DNA from 2 places in the Brevibacterium sp. LE-L genome. Region 1 is predicted to be linked to the other one. Evidence: predicted binding sites of a transcription regulator. Region 1 holds the regulator's gene; the other holds the start of a gene.
What was found. The regulator HspR, encoded in region 1, represses chaperone genes until heat shock. The targets are predictions, from matches to a motif close to AAGTTGAGTCNNNNNGACTCAACTT.
Positions count from the first base shown of each region.

Region 2: ACQE2J_RS15805 (ATP-dependent Clp protease ATP-binding subunit) is a predicted target of HspR. The motif match lies at 3,764-3,788, and genes of this name have one in related genera.

Region 1 covers NZ_CP189759.1:608,000-615,533, reverse strand. Annotated here, with positions in the region: gene ACQE2J_RS02700 (hypothetical protein) at 1-747, shown strand, start outside; gene ACQE2J_RS02695 (LPXTG cell wall anchor domain-containing protein) at 964-2,274, shown strand; gene ACQE2J_RS02690 (DUF1206 domain-containing protein) at 2,397-3,272, opposite strand; gene ACQE2J_RS02685 (heat shock protein transcriptional repressor HspR) at 3,347-3,787, opposite strand; gene ACQE2J_RS02680 (DnaJ C-terminal domain-containing protein) at 3,802-4,821, opposite strand; gene ACQE2J_RS02675 (nucleotide exchange factor GrpE) at 5,001-5,684, opposite strand; gene dnaK (molecular chaperone DnaK) at 5,684-7,534, opposite strand, start outside.
Region 2 covers NZ_CP189759.1:3,457,542-3,465,075, reverse strand. Annotated here, with positions in the region: gene ACQE2J_RS15820 (TIGR04028 family ABC transporter substrate-binding protein) at 1-1,484, opposite strand, end outside; gene ACQE2J_RS15815 (VOC family protein) at 1,967-2,635, shown strand; gene ACQE2J_RS15810 (DUF3152 domain-containing protein) at 2,793-3,590, shown strand; gene ACQE2J_RS15805 (ATP-dependent Clp protease ATP-binding subunit) at 3,807-6,356, shown strand; gene ACQE2J_RS15800 (YidC/Oxa1 family membrane protein insertase) at 6,521-7,318, opposite strand.

The DNA.
Region 1 (7,534 bases):
AACAAGGACAAGGGCGTGACCGTCACCGTCTCGGGCGTGAAGAAGGGCGACAAGATCAAGGACTCCCTCACCGGGGAGACCGAGACCGCTGAAGCCGACGGTGACTACAAGCTCCACCTCTGGTACGAAGGCAACCCGAAGAACCTTGAGGCCGGAAAGGTCCCGTTCACCGTCACCATCGACCGCGAAGGCACCGAATCGGAGACCCTCAACGGCAACATCAACGTCGTCGAGGATGAAACCGAGGCCCCCGCCGAGGCGACCTTCAAGGTCTCGCCGAAGACGATCGAAGCCGCAGACTTCGCCAACGAGAAGAAGGGCGTCACCCTCGCCGTCGAGAACTGCGAGCCCGGCGCCGATGTCCACTTCGAGGTCACCCCGAAGGGCATCAACGTCACGGCCTACGAGAACATCGTCAAGGCCGACGACGAAGGCAATGCTTCCGTCAACGTCTTCGGCACCTCGACGAACACTTCGGCCTACGTCGGCTCCTACACCGCGACAGCAACCTGCGGCGATGACACCATGAAGGACACCTTCAAGGTCACCCAGGGCGCCAACGGCGGTGGAGACGACGGAAACGGCGGCGACAACGGCAACGCCGGCAACGCCGGCAGCCAGCTGCCGCGTACCGGTGCCGACCTCGGCGGACTGACGACGGGAGCCCTGCTCGTCCTCGTCGGCGGCGCCGCGATCGCGCTGACCGGTCGCAAGAACAAGTTCGGTCAGACTCCGACGAGCTTCTGATCTGAGTCAGACGGCCGCTTTCGGCCGCAGATTGAGGGGTGGTCCGGCGCGCGCCGGACCACCCCTCAATCTATTCATCGCGAACGGACGCTGAACCCTGACGGCGATCCGACTTCCGTAGTGAACAAAACGACCACAACTATGCGTGTGGTGATTGTTGCATTACTGTTACATTCGCACTACTTCACACCCAGCTGTAATTTTCAAAGGAAATACATGAAGAAGCTCGCCCTCGCCCCCGCGGTGGCCATCGCCATCACCGGCCTGGCCGCATCCCCAGTTATTGCTGCACCCGAGGCACCCACCTCGACGACTCAGCAGCCCGCGCAGGCCACTCAGCTCCAGAAGGCGTCTGGAGCGAAAGCTCAGGACGGTGAAGAAGCCGGCGTCAACGTGTCGGAGAGCGAGATCTCGCTTGCCGATTTCGTCGCCGAGGGCGTTGACATCGTCGGCGCCGACCTCAACCCGAACACTGAATACTCGGTGGTTGTCAGCCACACCAACGATCAGGTCGGATCGTACGAAGAGACACTCACCACCGATGACACCGGCGCCTTCGCGACCGGAGTCAAAGGCCTCGATGATGAAGCATTCATCGGCAAGTACAGCGTCGTGGCCAACAACGCCACGAACTCCAACGAGTCACACCACACCACTTTCGAAGTAACCGACGAGCCCGAGGCCCCCGCTGCCGACCAGAAGGTCTCGCTCAGCACCGACAAGATCTCGGAGAGCGACTTCGCGAAGAACGGCATCAAGGTCACCGGTGAGGGCTTCACCCCCGACGGAAAGGTCACCGTCGTCGGCGGAACCGCCCAGTCGCCCTTCGCCACCGTCGAAGTCGACGCCGACGAAGAAGGAAAGATCTCCGCAACCCTGAAGTTCGACGGCGACGACAACCTCCCGGCCGGCGACTACTCCGTCTGGGGCGTCGACCAGGAAACCGAGACCAGCTCCGATGCTCAGACCTTCACCATCACCGAAGACGAAACCGACGAGCCCACCACTCCTGCTGCCGAAGCCAAGCTGGCCGTCTCCCCCGAGACCATCTCCCCCGCTGACTTCGTCAAGGAAGACAAGGGCGTCACCCTCGCCGTCGAAAACTGCGAGCCCGGCGAAGACATCCGCTTCCTCGTCAACCCCAAGGGCGAGTCGAACGTCACCGCCTTCGACAAGACCGTCAAGGCTGACGACGAGGGCAAGGCCAGCGTCAACGTCTACGGCACCAGCGCCTCCAACGCCTCGGCCTACATCGGCGACTACGATGTGACCGTCACCTGTGGCGATGACGAACTGACCGGTGAGTTCTCCGTCAGCGACGATGCCAATGCAGGCGGCAGCGACGGCGGCGAAGACGGAAACGACGATGGCGACAATGGAGATGCCGGCAACGGCGGCGACCTGCCCCGCACCGGTACCGAGCTGACCGGCCTCGTCGGCGGTGCAGGTCTCCTCCTCATCGGTGGAGTCGCAGTCGCACTGACCATGCGCCGCAAGAAGGTCGCCCAGGATCCCGCTGAGATCTGATAGCGACGAACTGCGAACAATCGCCCGAACTCGACTGAGCTGGGCGTGAGACAAAGAAGAGCGCGAACCCGACCGGGTTCGCGCTCTTCTTGTAGTCGTCAGAAGGGGAGGCAGCAGACAGCTCACTTCATGCGGTCGTACCTCGAGCGCAGAGCGAGGAAGGCTCCGTAGAGGATCAGACCGAGCCCCACGGCCAGCAGCAGGCACGGCCCGAAGGGCTGGTCGCGCATCCCCTTGAGCGCACCGTCGATTCCAGTGAACTCCTCCGGATCACCGGTGGCCGCCGAGGCCGCAACGAGGATGCCCACCGACAGCAGCGTCACACCTTTGCCCAGATAACCGACGACGCCGGTGAATCCGACCAGGAAACGAGTGATCGTGCTGCGCGGCCGACGCAGCTCCTCTTTCCACTTCCGTCGCAGTCCGTTGATACTGAACACGATGCCGATGATCGCAATCACGGCGCCGACGGCCATGAGGACATACAGTCCACCCGGTGCTTTCGCCACGGTCGTCGAGTCCTGTGAGCTCGTCTTGCCCGAGTCCGCTCCCCCTCCGAAGACGAACTGGGAAAAGGTCGCGGCAACCACCACATAGGCAACGGCAGAAGCGACCATTGTGAAGAAGTCGATCCACTGCTTCCTCCCCTGCTTCTGCTGCGGGTCTCGAGTGCCTGCGCCACGCAGCGATGCCGAGCCGAAGAACGCATTGACCAGACACCACAACGCCATCAGCGCACAGCCGAGGAAGCAGATGACGATCAGCACCATGCCGAACGGCTGTGAAGCGATCTGGCCGACGGCCCCGGCCTGATCGGCGTCTCCCCCGCCCTGACCGAGCCCGATCGTTATAGCAGTCGCACCGAGGATGGCATGGACCAATCCGTTGGCAAGGAAGCCGGCACGAGCCACCCGCTCGAACCAGCGGCTGTCAGCGGCTTCCTGGGCCGCCGTATCAGCGCTGTCGGCGACCTGACGGACCTTCTCTTTCTCGTTCACAGAGATCAGTGTCGCAGTTCTCAGTGTCGCAGCGTCTCTGTGTGTCGTCGTGTCCCTGTCCGGCTGCCGCCGGCTCAGCCGCGTCGATACCGGTTGTACAGCACCAGAGCACCCGGTTCGGGGCGGCCCCGCGGGCGACGCCCCCGCGAGATCGAGACGACATCTCCACCCACCGTGCCGGCGGCGAAGACGCGAGCCTCGCGTTCCTGCGCCGTCATCCGCGAACGGACCTCGGCCTCGAGCTCCTCATTGCGGTGTTTGAGAGCATCGACCTGATTCTGCAGATCGATGATCTTCTTGATCCCGACGAGATTGACTCCCTCGTCCTGGGACAGCTGCTGGATCAGTCGCAGCTTGGCGATGTCCTGACCCGAGTAGCGCCGCCCGCGGCCCGCGGTGCGTTCCGGAGTGACGAGGCCCAAGCGGTCATACTGCCGCAGTGTCTGCGGGTGCATCCCCGCCAGATCCGCGGCCACCGAGATGACATACACCGCAGCACTCGATGAAATGTGCATTGTGATTCACCACCTCAACTGGCCTTAGCCCGATCCAGCAGGCCAGCCCGAGGATCCTCGCCCTCGGTGGCGGCCTTGAACGTTTCGACAGCCGCCTTGGCCTCATCGGACAGATTCTTCGGCGCCACGATCTCGACCGTCGCGAGGAGATCGCCGGTGCCCTTCTTCGTCTTCACGCCCTTGCCGCGCACACGCAGGGTTCGGCCCGAGGGTGTCCCCGGTGCGACCTTGACCTTGACCGGCATCCCGCCCAAAGTTGGCACCTTGACCTCGGCGCCGAGGGTCGCCTCGTCGAAGCTGACCGGCAGATCTATGCGCAGGTTGTCGCCGTCACGGGTGAACACGGGGTGCGGCTTGACGTTCGCCGTGAGGATCACGTCACCGGCCTCGCCGCCGTTCGGGCTGGCTTTGCCCTTGCCGGCCAGGCGGATCTTCTGCCCGTCCTTGACACCGATCGGAGTCCGCACGGTCAGCGGTCTGCCGCCTGGCATGTTCAGCTTCACCGAGGCACCGTCGATCGCTTCGGTGAACGACAGCGTCGTGGTCGACTTGATGTCGCCACCCTTGACCGGGGGCGAGTAGCCCCCACCGAATCCGCCGCCGTAGCCGCCACCGCCGCCGAATCCGCCGAGCAGATCGGCCAGATCCGGAGGCACATCGCCTCCGCCTCCGTATGTCGTGCGGGTCCGGGTGCGTCCGCCACCTCCGAAGAGATCGGAGAATACGTCCTCGAATCCGCCAGCACCGGCACCGCCGGGCCCACCGGATCCGGCGCTGAACCGGGCACCGCCGCCCATAGCGCGGACCTGGTCGTACTGGGCACGCGATTCCTTGTCGGACAGCACCTGGTGGGCCTGCCCGATCTCCTTGAACTTCTCCTCGGCCTTCTCATCACCGGGATTCGCATCCGGGTGATACTTGCGCGCGAGTTTGCGATAGGCCTTCTTGATCTCGGCGTCGGAAGCATCCTTGGAGACGCCGAGGGTTTTGTAGAAGTCCTTGTCGAACCAATCATTCTGAGGTCCGGTATTCACCTGGCACCTCCTTTCCTTCCCATCAATCCTGTCAGCACTGTATTCACTTGTCTCCTCACAATCCGCATCCCCGGGGACGCTGCCCCGAAGATCCGGACCGCCGCCGAGGTGGTCCCCGACCCCGTACGTCAGTGAACTGACGAACGGGACCGGGGGCCGCCTCGGCGATCGTGGTCGTTTCAGTCCTCCGGCTGCTGGACACCGACCCGGGCGGCGCGGATGATGCGCTCCCCGATCCGGTATCCGGGCTGCATGACCAGGAAGATCGTCGGGCTCTCCACCTCGTCCGAGGGTTGCTGCATGAGCGCCTCGTGGACGTTCGGGTCGAACTCCTCGCCGACCTCGCCGTATTGTTCGACGCCGAGCTTCGCCAGCGAGTCGACGAGCTTGTCCACGTGGGTCTCGAAAGGCCCGGTGACATCGCCGTTCTCGCGGGCGAGCTTGACCTCATCGAGCACGGGGATGAGCGCCTCGACGACCTTGATCGTGCCGCCGAGCGCCGCACGTTCGCGTTCGCGTTCGGCACGCATCCGGTAGGCGGCGTACTCAGCGTTGATGCGCTTGAGGTCAGCGAGGTGCGCTGCGGCCTCCGATCCCGGCTCGGGTTCGTCCGCCGGCTCCGTGTCCTCGAGGCCGGAGGCATCGGTGGGGATGTCGACACCGAGGTCGCTGGCATCGGCCGCGGAAGCGGTCTCGGCCTGCTCGGCGTTCGGGTCCGCGGTCGGCTCCTCGCCGGCCTCGGCCGAGGCCGACTGTGCGTCGGCCTCGGGACGGACCTCACCGGTGTTCGGATCGACCCGGCGCTTGTCACTGAAAGTGAAGCCTGGCTCCTCGGACGACTCGTCGTTGCCCTCGGCAGTCATTACTTCTTCTCCTCATCCTCTTCGTCGACAACCTCGGCGTCGACAACGTCGTCATCGGCACCGGACTCGGCGGCACCCTCACCGGCAGCTGCGGCGCCTTCGGCACCACCCTGCTGGTTGTAGATGGCTTCGCCGATCTTCTGCTGGTTTTCCATCAGCTTGTCGTAGGCGGTCTTCACTGCGTCCTCGTCTTCGCCCTTGAGCGCTTCCTTGACAGCGTCGACGTCGCCCTGCATCTCAGTCTTGATCTCTTCAGGGAGTTTGTCGGCATTGTCGGTGAGCAGCTTCTCGGTCTGGTAGGCGAGGTTCTCAGCATTGTTGCGGACATCGGCGGCCTCACGGCGCTTCTTGTCCTCTTCTGCGTGCTCCTCGGCCTCGCGGACCATGCGCTCGATGTCTTCCTCCGGCAGTGCGGAACCGCCGGTGATCGTCATCGACTGCTCGGTGCCGGTGCCCTTGTCGGTGGCCGACACGTGGACGATGCCGTTGGCGTCGATGTCGAAGGCGACCTCGATCTGCGGCACACCACGCGGAGCCGGAGCGATGCCGGTCAGCTCGAAGGTGCCGAGGTTCTTGTTGTCGCGAGTGAACTCGCGCTCACCCTGGAAGACCTGGATCGACACGGAGGGCTGGTTGTCCTCAGCCGTGGTGAAGGTCTCCGAACGCTTGGTCGGGATCGGGGTGTTGCGCTCGATGAGCTTCGTCATCACGCCGCCCTTGGTCTCGAGACCGAGCGAGAGCGGGGTGACGTCGATGAGCAGAACGTCCTTGCGCTCTCCCACGAGGACACCGGCCTGGACTGCCGCACCGATCGCGACGACTTCATCGGGGTTGACGCCCTTGTTGGGCTCCTTGCCTCCGGTGAGTTCGGTGACGACGGCGGAGACGCCGGGCATACGGGTCGAACCGCCGACGAGGACGACGTGGTCGATGTCAGACACAGACACGCCTGCGTCCTTCATGACTGCGTGGAACGGAGCCTTGGTGCGCTCGAGGAGGTCCTTGGTGAGATCCTCGAACTTCGCGCGAGTCAGCGACTCGTCGAGGTGGATGGGTCCGTTCTCGCTCATCGACAGGTACTGCAGCGAGATGTTCGTGCTGGTGGCCGAGGACAGTTCCTTCTTCGCCTGCTCAGCGGCTTCTTTGAGGCGCTGCAGAGCAGTGGCGTCCTTGGTCAGGTCGACACCGTAGTTGTTCTTGACCTGCTCGACGAGCCAGTCGACGATCCGCTGATCCCAGTCGTCACCGCCGAGGCGGTTGTCACCCGAGGTCGCACGGACCTGAATGGTGGAGAAGTCGTCTTCATCCTTGCCGACTTCCAGCAGGGACACGTCGAAGGTGCCGCCGCCGAGGTCGAAGACGAGGATGGTCTCATCTTCCTTGCCGCGCTCGAGGCCGTAGGCCAGAGCAGCAGCGGTCGGCTCGTTGATGATGCGCGAGACGTTGAGTCCGGCGATCTCACCGGCGTCCTTCGTAGCCTGACGCTCGGCGTCGTTGAAGTATGCGGGAACGGTGATCACCGCGTCGGTGACCTTCTCCTGCAGGTATTCCTCAGCGTCGTGCTTGAGCTTCTGGAGGATGCGGGCCGAGACCTCCGGAGCGGTCATCTTCTTGCCGCCGATCTCGGTGGACCAATCGGTGCCCATGTGGCGCTTGACCGAAGCGACCGTGTTCTTGATGTTGGTGACAGCCTGGCGCTTGGCGATCTCACCGACAAGGGAGTCGCCGTTCTTGTTGACCGCAACGACGGACGGGGTCGTGCGACCGCCCTCTGCGTTCGCGATGACCTTCGGGTCGCCGCCCTCGAGGACGGTGACGACGGAGTTCGTGGTTCCGAGGTCGATTCCGAC
Region 2 (7,534 bases), 1.3 Mb from region 1:
TCGATCGAACCGTCGGCGGCGTCCGTGCGGTCGGCGCCGTTGAGGAAGACGTCGCGGTTGACCGAGGAGTAGTTCGAGCGCAGGTTGTCGAAGTCGGCACGGGCAACCATCGAGTGGTAGATCTGCACGGTATCGAGGTCGAGGGCGTCGAGAGTCTGCTTCGATTGGTCGCCGGGGTTGATCGACAGGCGCACGCCGACGCGGCGCAGCTGCTGTTGGATGAGGGTCTGGACTTCGTTCGAACGCGGCTGCGGCAGTGCGATATTCACCGTCAGGGCCAGTGGCTGCCCGTCCTTGACGCGGTAGCCCTGCCCGTTGCGTTCGCTCCACCCGGCCTCATCGAGGAGTCGGTTGGCTCTGTCCGGGTCGTATTCCCAGGAACCCGACTGATCCGTGTAGCCCATCGCGCCCTTGGCCAGCAGTCCGGTGGCCAGCGGGTAGTTCGGGGTGAAGAGCTTGTCGACGATCTCCTGGCGGTCGATGGCGGCGATGAGCGCCCGCCGGACGTCGAGATCGGCGAGCAGATCGTGGCGGAAGCGGAAGTTGATGCTGTTGTTGATCCCGTTCGTCGCTTTCGCGAAGAGGCGCAGTCCCTGCTCGGTCACGCGTGACTCGTCCGGTGCCTGGACGTCGCGGACGCCGTCGGCCTGCCCGGAGAGCACGGCTCCGATGCGCACCGAGTATTCGTTGTTGACGAGGTAGTCGATGCCGTCGAGGTGGGCTCGGCCCTGATGGTCCAGGTGCGGGGGCGCCCAGTCGTAGTCCTCCCGGGCGCGGACAGACAGCTTCGTGCCGATCGTCTCGGCGGTGATGTGGAAGGGGCCGCAGGTGTGGATCTGCGTGGCTCCGCCGGGGCCGAAGCCTTCGGCGTCGAGGGTGAGGGTGGAGTCGGCGAGCAGTCCTGCGTTCATCGTCGAGGTCGCCTGGGCGAAGCCGGGGGACGGGGCGGAGAAATGGAATCGCACTCGGTGGTCATCAAGGACTTCGCTGCGTTCGTAGTTCGAGATCTGTTCGGACACCGGCAGGGTGCGTGACTCGTCGCCACGGCCGAAGAGGTCGAAGTTCCTCGCGACGTTCGCCGGAGTCAGCGGCGAACCGTCCGAGTAGGTCACTCCCTCACGGATGGTGAAGGTGTAGGTCCTGGCCTCGGCGTCGATCTCCGGCAGCTCGGTGGCCAGCCAGGGGTGCAGGTCGAGCGTCTCGGGGTCCTGCCACAGCAGGCGGGCGGAGATGTTGTTCATGATTCCGCCGTTGGGATAGAAGCCGACCGACGGCGGGTAGAGCAGCGTCCAGGTCTGCGGTTCGAAGTAGGTGAGCACCCCACCGCGCACGGGTTCGCCGTCCGCGAGGGAACCGGCGTCCCGTGGTGTGCAGGCGCTGAGGGTGAGCAGTGTGCCGAAACCGAGGCCGAGTCCGAGGAGCGATCGGCGGTCGAGGTGACGCTGAGCGTGGCGCGTCGAGGTGGCGGGACGGTCGTCCGTCATGGAATGAGGTCCTTCGGGCCGGAGAGATGGAATTGCGAAACGTCAGTGTGATAGTTCAACAATATGCGGACATTGCCGGTGCGATGGAATGCAGGCAGAGGCGATGTCCGGAGCGGATCCCGAGGTGGAAGTGCATGGTTCGAGTTAAGCGCATCGTGATGTTCGCGGTCAATCCGGGGCTTCATATTGAGACATGTTGAGAAGATCGGATTTCGACCATCAGGTCATCGTTGCCCCCGACCCTCGAGAAGATGTTGAGCAATTCGAGGTCCTGGTCCGAATGAGGCTCACCGAGGGCGTTGCGCGCCCGGAGCTCGTGGGCGGTACACACCCGAGGCCCGGGATGCTGCTCGCTTGGTGGCTGGCACTAAGGCTGCCCCGGCGACGATTCGCACGGCCCGCGCCCTCTTCGGCATTGCCCTCGACGTCGAAGCGGGGGAGACTGAGGGTCTACGCACTCATCTGAAAGGTCCGGGTGGATCATGGACGTTCCGAACACCATTCCCGCTGAACTCGACCACCTCATCATCACGGTTCCCGACCTGGAAGCGGGGGTCGCCGCCGTCGAGGAAGCCACCGGTCTGCGTGCTGTCTCCGGTGGTTCGCACACGGGGATGGGGACCGCGAACTTCCTGCTCGGTCTCGCTCCCGCGCACTGGGCGGACGGTGCCCACACCTACCTCGAGATCCTCGGGCCCGACCCGCAGCAGGAACCGCCCGCTGATGGGACGCTCCCGCTCGACGCGCACCTGTCCACGGGGCTGACCCTGCAGACCTGGGCCATCCACCCGCGGGCCTTCCTCGCAAAGATCGCGGCCGCGAACTCCGCCGGAATCGACTTCGGCGAGGTCAAGGACATGGCCCGCGATACCGCTGACGGCGACCGCCTCGAATGGCGACTGACCACCCGCTCCCCGCTCCCGCACGCAGGTGCGCAGCCGTTCCTCATCGACTGGGCCGAGTCGGTTCACCCCGCCGAGGCGGCCCTGCCCACCCTCGAACTCCTCGAGTTCCGTGTGGAATCCCCGGAACCCGAGGCGGCCCGGCAGGTGCTCGAGGTGCTCGGAGCCGGCGACGCCGAAGTTCTTGAAGGACCAGAGTGCCGCCTGCGGGCGAAGCTGCGCGGCCCCGGCGGTGTCCTCGAGTTCTGATTTCGCCGAAACACAAGCGGAGCGCCGAGACACAAGCCGGGCGTCGAAACTCAAGCCGGGCGTCGAGACACGGGATGAGCGCCGAAGCACTGCCGCGTGCACGCGTGTTTCGGCACTCAACCTGTTTCTCGACGAGGCGGCGGCTAGACTCGCATGCGTGCTCAGTCGAAACCGCCTCGCCTCCCGCTCGCACCTCCGCGCCCTGACCTCCCTTGCCGCTGTCTCGCTGCTCATCGGTTTGAGCGGTTGTGCGCCCGCCGCAGACGAGGAGACCCGGCCGACCCCGAAGGCAGCCGAGACTGCCGTGGCATCGCCCGGCCCGAGTGACCAGACAAGCGGCCAGGCGAGCGACGACCCGACGGAGTCGCCTGCGCCGACCGAAACCGCGAACGTCGATGACGCCGGCGCGGCAGGAGTCAGCGAAGACGACATCGACGCTCACGGCAGCGGGAAATGGGATCGACCGGCCGAAGAGACCGGACTCAACCGCGACGGAGGCAAGACCTTCAAGGTTGCACTGCGCGTCGAAGACAACCTGCCCATCGACGTCGACGAAGCCGGCGACTTCATCATCAGGACCCTCCAGGACGAGCGCGGCTGGCAGGACATCGACGATGTCTCCATCGAACTCGTCGACGAGGGGCAGGACACGATGATCTCCATCGCCAGCCCCGACACCGTCGACGAAATGTGCCTGCCACTGCGCACCCTGGGCAAACTCTCGTGCCGCAACGGACCCAATGTCATCCTCAACGCCAAACGCTGGGTCGCGGCCACCGAGGAGTTCGATGACATCGTCCAGTATCGGCAGTACCTCATCAATCACGAGGTCGGACATGCACTGGGCCATGGTCACGAGTCCTGTCCCGGCCCCGGGGAGGCCGCACCGCTCATGCAGCAGCAGACCAAAGGTCTGCAGGGCTGCGAACCCAATGGATGGCCCTCGAAAGGCTGAGTGCGTCTGAGGCTGTGCTGCCGCTCCGTGGTGAAGGCGACTGCCGCTCCGTCCGACCGTCCGACCGTCCGACCGCGTCCGCTCCACCCGGCCGCCAGCCCCTCATCGGGGCCGTGGCGGCGTGTGACGGCGACCTCAGATTCGCGCGGGAATAACTGCAGCGGATCTCCTGTTGATTGAGTCGTATACGCTCAACTCTGAAAGAGGAGGTCGGCTTTGGCCACATTCTTCGGACCCGCAGGTTCGGGTGGAGACTCATTCGACGAGTTCCTCGCCCGCTTCCTCCAGGGACAGAACGGAGCCCGCCGCGGGCGAGCCGTCGACATCAACCGCCTGCTGAGCAAGCGCAGCCACGAAGTCATCGAGGCCGCCGCCGAATTCGCCGGCAGGCACGGACAGTCCGAGGTCGACGCACTCCACATCCTCCGCACGATGGTCGATTCCGAACCGGGAATCTCCGCCGTGCGGCAGGCAGGTGCTGACCCCGAGGCCATCGCTCACAGCATCGAAGAGCGCCTTCCGGCGAGTACCGACACCGAGGTGGAATCCACACCGACGCTGACCGGTTCGGCCCAGCGGGCGCTGCTCGACGCCTACCAGGTGGCCCGCGCCTTCGGTTCGACCTACATCGACCCGGAGCACATCTTCTTCGCCTTCGTGCTCAACCAGGAGATGCCTGCGGGCCGCATCCTTGCCCAGGCCGGAGTCACCCAGGCGGCCCTGCAGGCAGGAGCCGAAGCAGCCGAGGCCGCAGGCATGCACCCCGGTCAGGAAGCCGACGGTGAGGACGGGCAGGGATCGGTGCTGGAGAAGTACGGCACCGACCTCACGGCGCTCGCCGCCGAAGGCCGCCTCGACCCGGTCATCGGCCGTGCCGACGAGATCGAACAGACCATTGAGATCCTCGCCCGCCGGACGAAGAACAACCCCGTCCTCCTCGGCGAGGCCGGCGTCGGCAAGACCGCGATCGCCGAAGGCCTCGCACGTGCCATCCACTCCGGCGATGTGCCCAAGCAGCTGCACGGCAAACGCATCATCTCCCTCGACATGCCCGGAATGCTCGCGGGCACCCGCTACCGAGGCGACTTCGAAGAACGACTGACCGGGGCGCTGAATGAGATCGCCGAGGACGGAGACATGATCGTCTTCGTCGATGAACTCCACACCCTCGTCGGCGCCGGCGGCAACGGCGAAGCGAATTCGATGGATGCCGGCAACATCCTCAAACCGCGACTGGCGCGCGGCGATCTGCACATGATCGGCGCGACCACGCTCAAGGAATACCGCACGATCGAGAAGGATTCAGCTCTCGAACGCCGATTCCAGCCGGTGATCGTGGGCGAACCGAGCGTCGCCGATGCCGTGACGATCCTCGACGGACTCAAGGACCGCTACGCCGAATTCCACGAGGTCACCTACACCGACGAGGCGGTCCGGGCCGCCGTCGAACTCTCCAACCGCTACATCACCGACCGGTTCCTTCCGGACAAGGCCATCGACCTCATCGACCAGGCCGGTGCCCGGATGTCGCTCAAGCGCGGACCTGGTGTCGACATCGACGCCCTCAAGCTCAAGCTCTCCGAGCTCGAGGCCGAGAAGAAGTCCGCGATCGAGGTCGAGGACTACGAACGCGCCGGACGCCTGCGCGATGAGACCACCGAGGTGGCCGCCCGGATCGACACCGCGGAGAACCCGGGTGCCGACGCCGCGAAGACCGTTGCCGCCGAGGCGATCATCGACGACCAGGAGATCGCCCAGGTGGTCTCCCGTGCCACCGGAATCCCGGCGGCCCGGATGACGCAGAGTCAGAAGGTGCGCCTGGCGAACATGGAGGACGTCCTCCACGATCGTGTAGTCGGGCAGGACGAAGCGGTGACCGCGGTGTCACGCGCCATCCGCCGCAGCCAGACCGGGATGAGCGATCCCGACCGGCCGATCGGCAGCTTCCTGTTCCTCGGCCCCACCGGTGTCGGCAAGACCGAACTGGCCAAGGCGCTCGCACAGACCCTGTTCGATGACGAATCCGCGATGATCCGCTTCGACATGAGTGAGTTCGGCGAACGCCACACCGTGTCCCGTCTCGTCGGTGCCCCTCCCGGCTACGTCGGCTACGACGAGGCCGGGCAGCTCACCGAGCAGGTCCGCCGCCGCCCGTACTCGGTCATCCTTCTCGACGAGGTCGAGAAGGCCCACCCGGATGCGTTCAACCTGCTGCTGCAGGTCCTCGACGACGGACGGCTGACCGACGGTCAGGGTCGGACGGTCGACTTCCGCAACACCGTCATCATCATGACGAGCAACCTCGGTTCGGAGTTCATGTCCGGCACTCCGCTGGGCTTCGCCGCTGGTGCCGCCGAGGATGCGGAGAAGGACCTCAAGGCCAAGGTCATGGGTCGGCTCAAGGAGTTCATGCGTCCGGAGTTCATCAACCGCATCGACGACACCGTGATGTTCTCCCGTCTCGATCGTGAGCAGCTCCACGCCATCGTGGGCCATCAGCTCGAGGCTTCACGGCAGCGTCTCGAGGCTCAGGGCATCGGTCTCGATGTCTCGCCCGAGGCTCTCGACTGGCTCGCCGACGCCGGGTATGAGCCCGAATTCGGTGCCCGTCCGCTGCGCCGGGTGATCCAGCGCGAGCTTGATGACCGGATCGCCGATCTCCTCGTCACCGAGGCGGTTGGCGACGGTGGCCGGATCCGCGCCACCGTCGTCGACGGGGATCTCACGGTCACGCCCGAGGCCCGACAGGAGGTCATCACCGCCTGATCGCCGAGGCGGTCGTGCACCGACCGTCGAACCGAAGAGCCCGAGGTAGGAGGATCGCAGGTCCTTCACCCCGGGCTCTTCGTCTGCCGCGCGAATCACTGCGCCGCATAATGCGCGGTGCAGCACGAAGCGCTGCACCGCACCGCTGAGCCCGACGGACGTTCTCAGCTCTTCACCGGCTGTTCCTCGTTTGCGCCGAGGAGGCGGTTGAGGACGAGTCGTTCGCACAGCGTCCACGTGGTCGTCGTCGCCAGGTAGAGAGCGGCAGCCAAGGGGACGAAGAGCGCGATCACTGCGGTGATGAAGGGCATGAAGCTCAGGGTCTTCATCACTCCCGACAGGTCCGGCATCGCCGGGGACTCGTGGCCTGATCGGGCCGGGGGAGCTGCGGGAGTCTCCGGGGCGGCGGGGGTGAGCAGGTGGCGGGAGAAGCCGGCGACGACGGCGATGAGCACGACGAGGATGAGGTAGACGGTGATCGCCGAACCGGTCAGGTCTCCGGCGCCGAGCAGCTTGACGAAGCTCGTGCTCAGGGGTAGTCCGAGGAACGTGTGTCCGAGCAGCTCATTGGTGTGCCCGCCGATCGTCGCGTTGATGAATAGTCCGTAGACGGCCATGAGCACGGGCATCTGTGCGAGCACCGGCAGGCACCCGGCGAAGGGGGAGGCGTTCTCCTCCTTGTACAGCTCCATGAGCTTCTGCTGCTTGAGCTCGGGCTGCTTCTTGTACTTCGTCTGGAGCTCGCTGATCTTCGGTGCGAGCCGTTTGCGGGTGATCCCGGCTTTGACCTGGGAGACTCCGACGGGGATGAGCACCGCCCGCACCAGAAGGGTGAGCACGATGACGGCCAGTGCGGCGCTGAAGCCGCCGGCTAAGGGTTCGAGGAAGGAGCTGATGCCGGTGACCACGGTGTATGCGGCTTCGACGAGCAGGCGGATGGGGAGGAATTCATAGATATTCATCTGGGCTGTGTCCTAGGGACTGGGCGCACTGCGGCGCGGGTGAGTTGGGCCGAATGAGGCCATCACCGTGACGAGGCAGGAGGACACTTCGCGGACGGATGCACCGTCGGTCGGGGAGATTCCCCGCGCCGAGGCGGCACGCGGGTTCCGTGCGAAGGGCACCCGGGTCCCGTGCGAAACGACACCCGGGTCCTGTGCGAAACGGCGCCCGGGTCC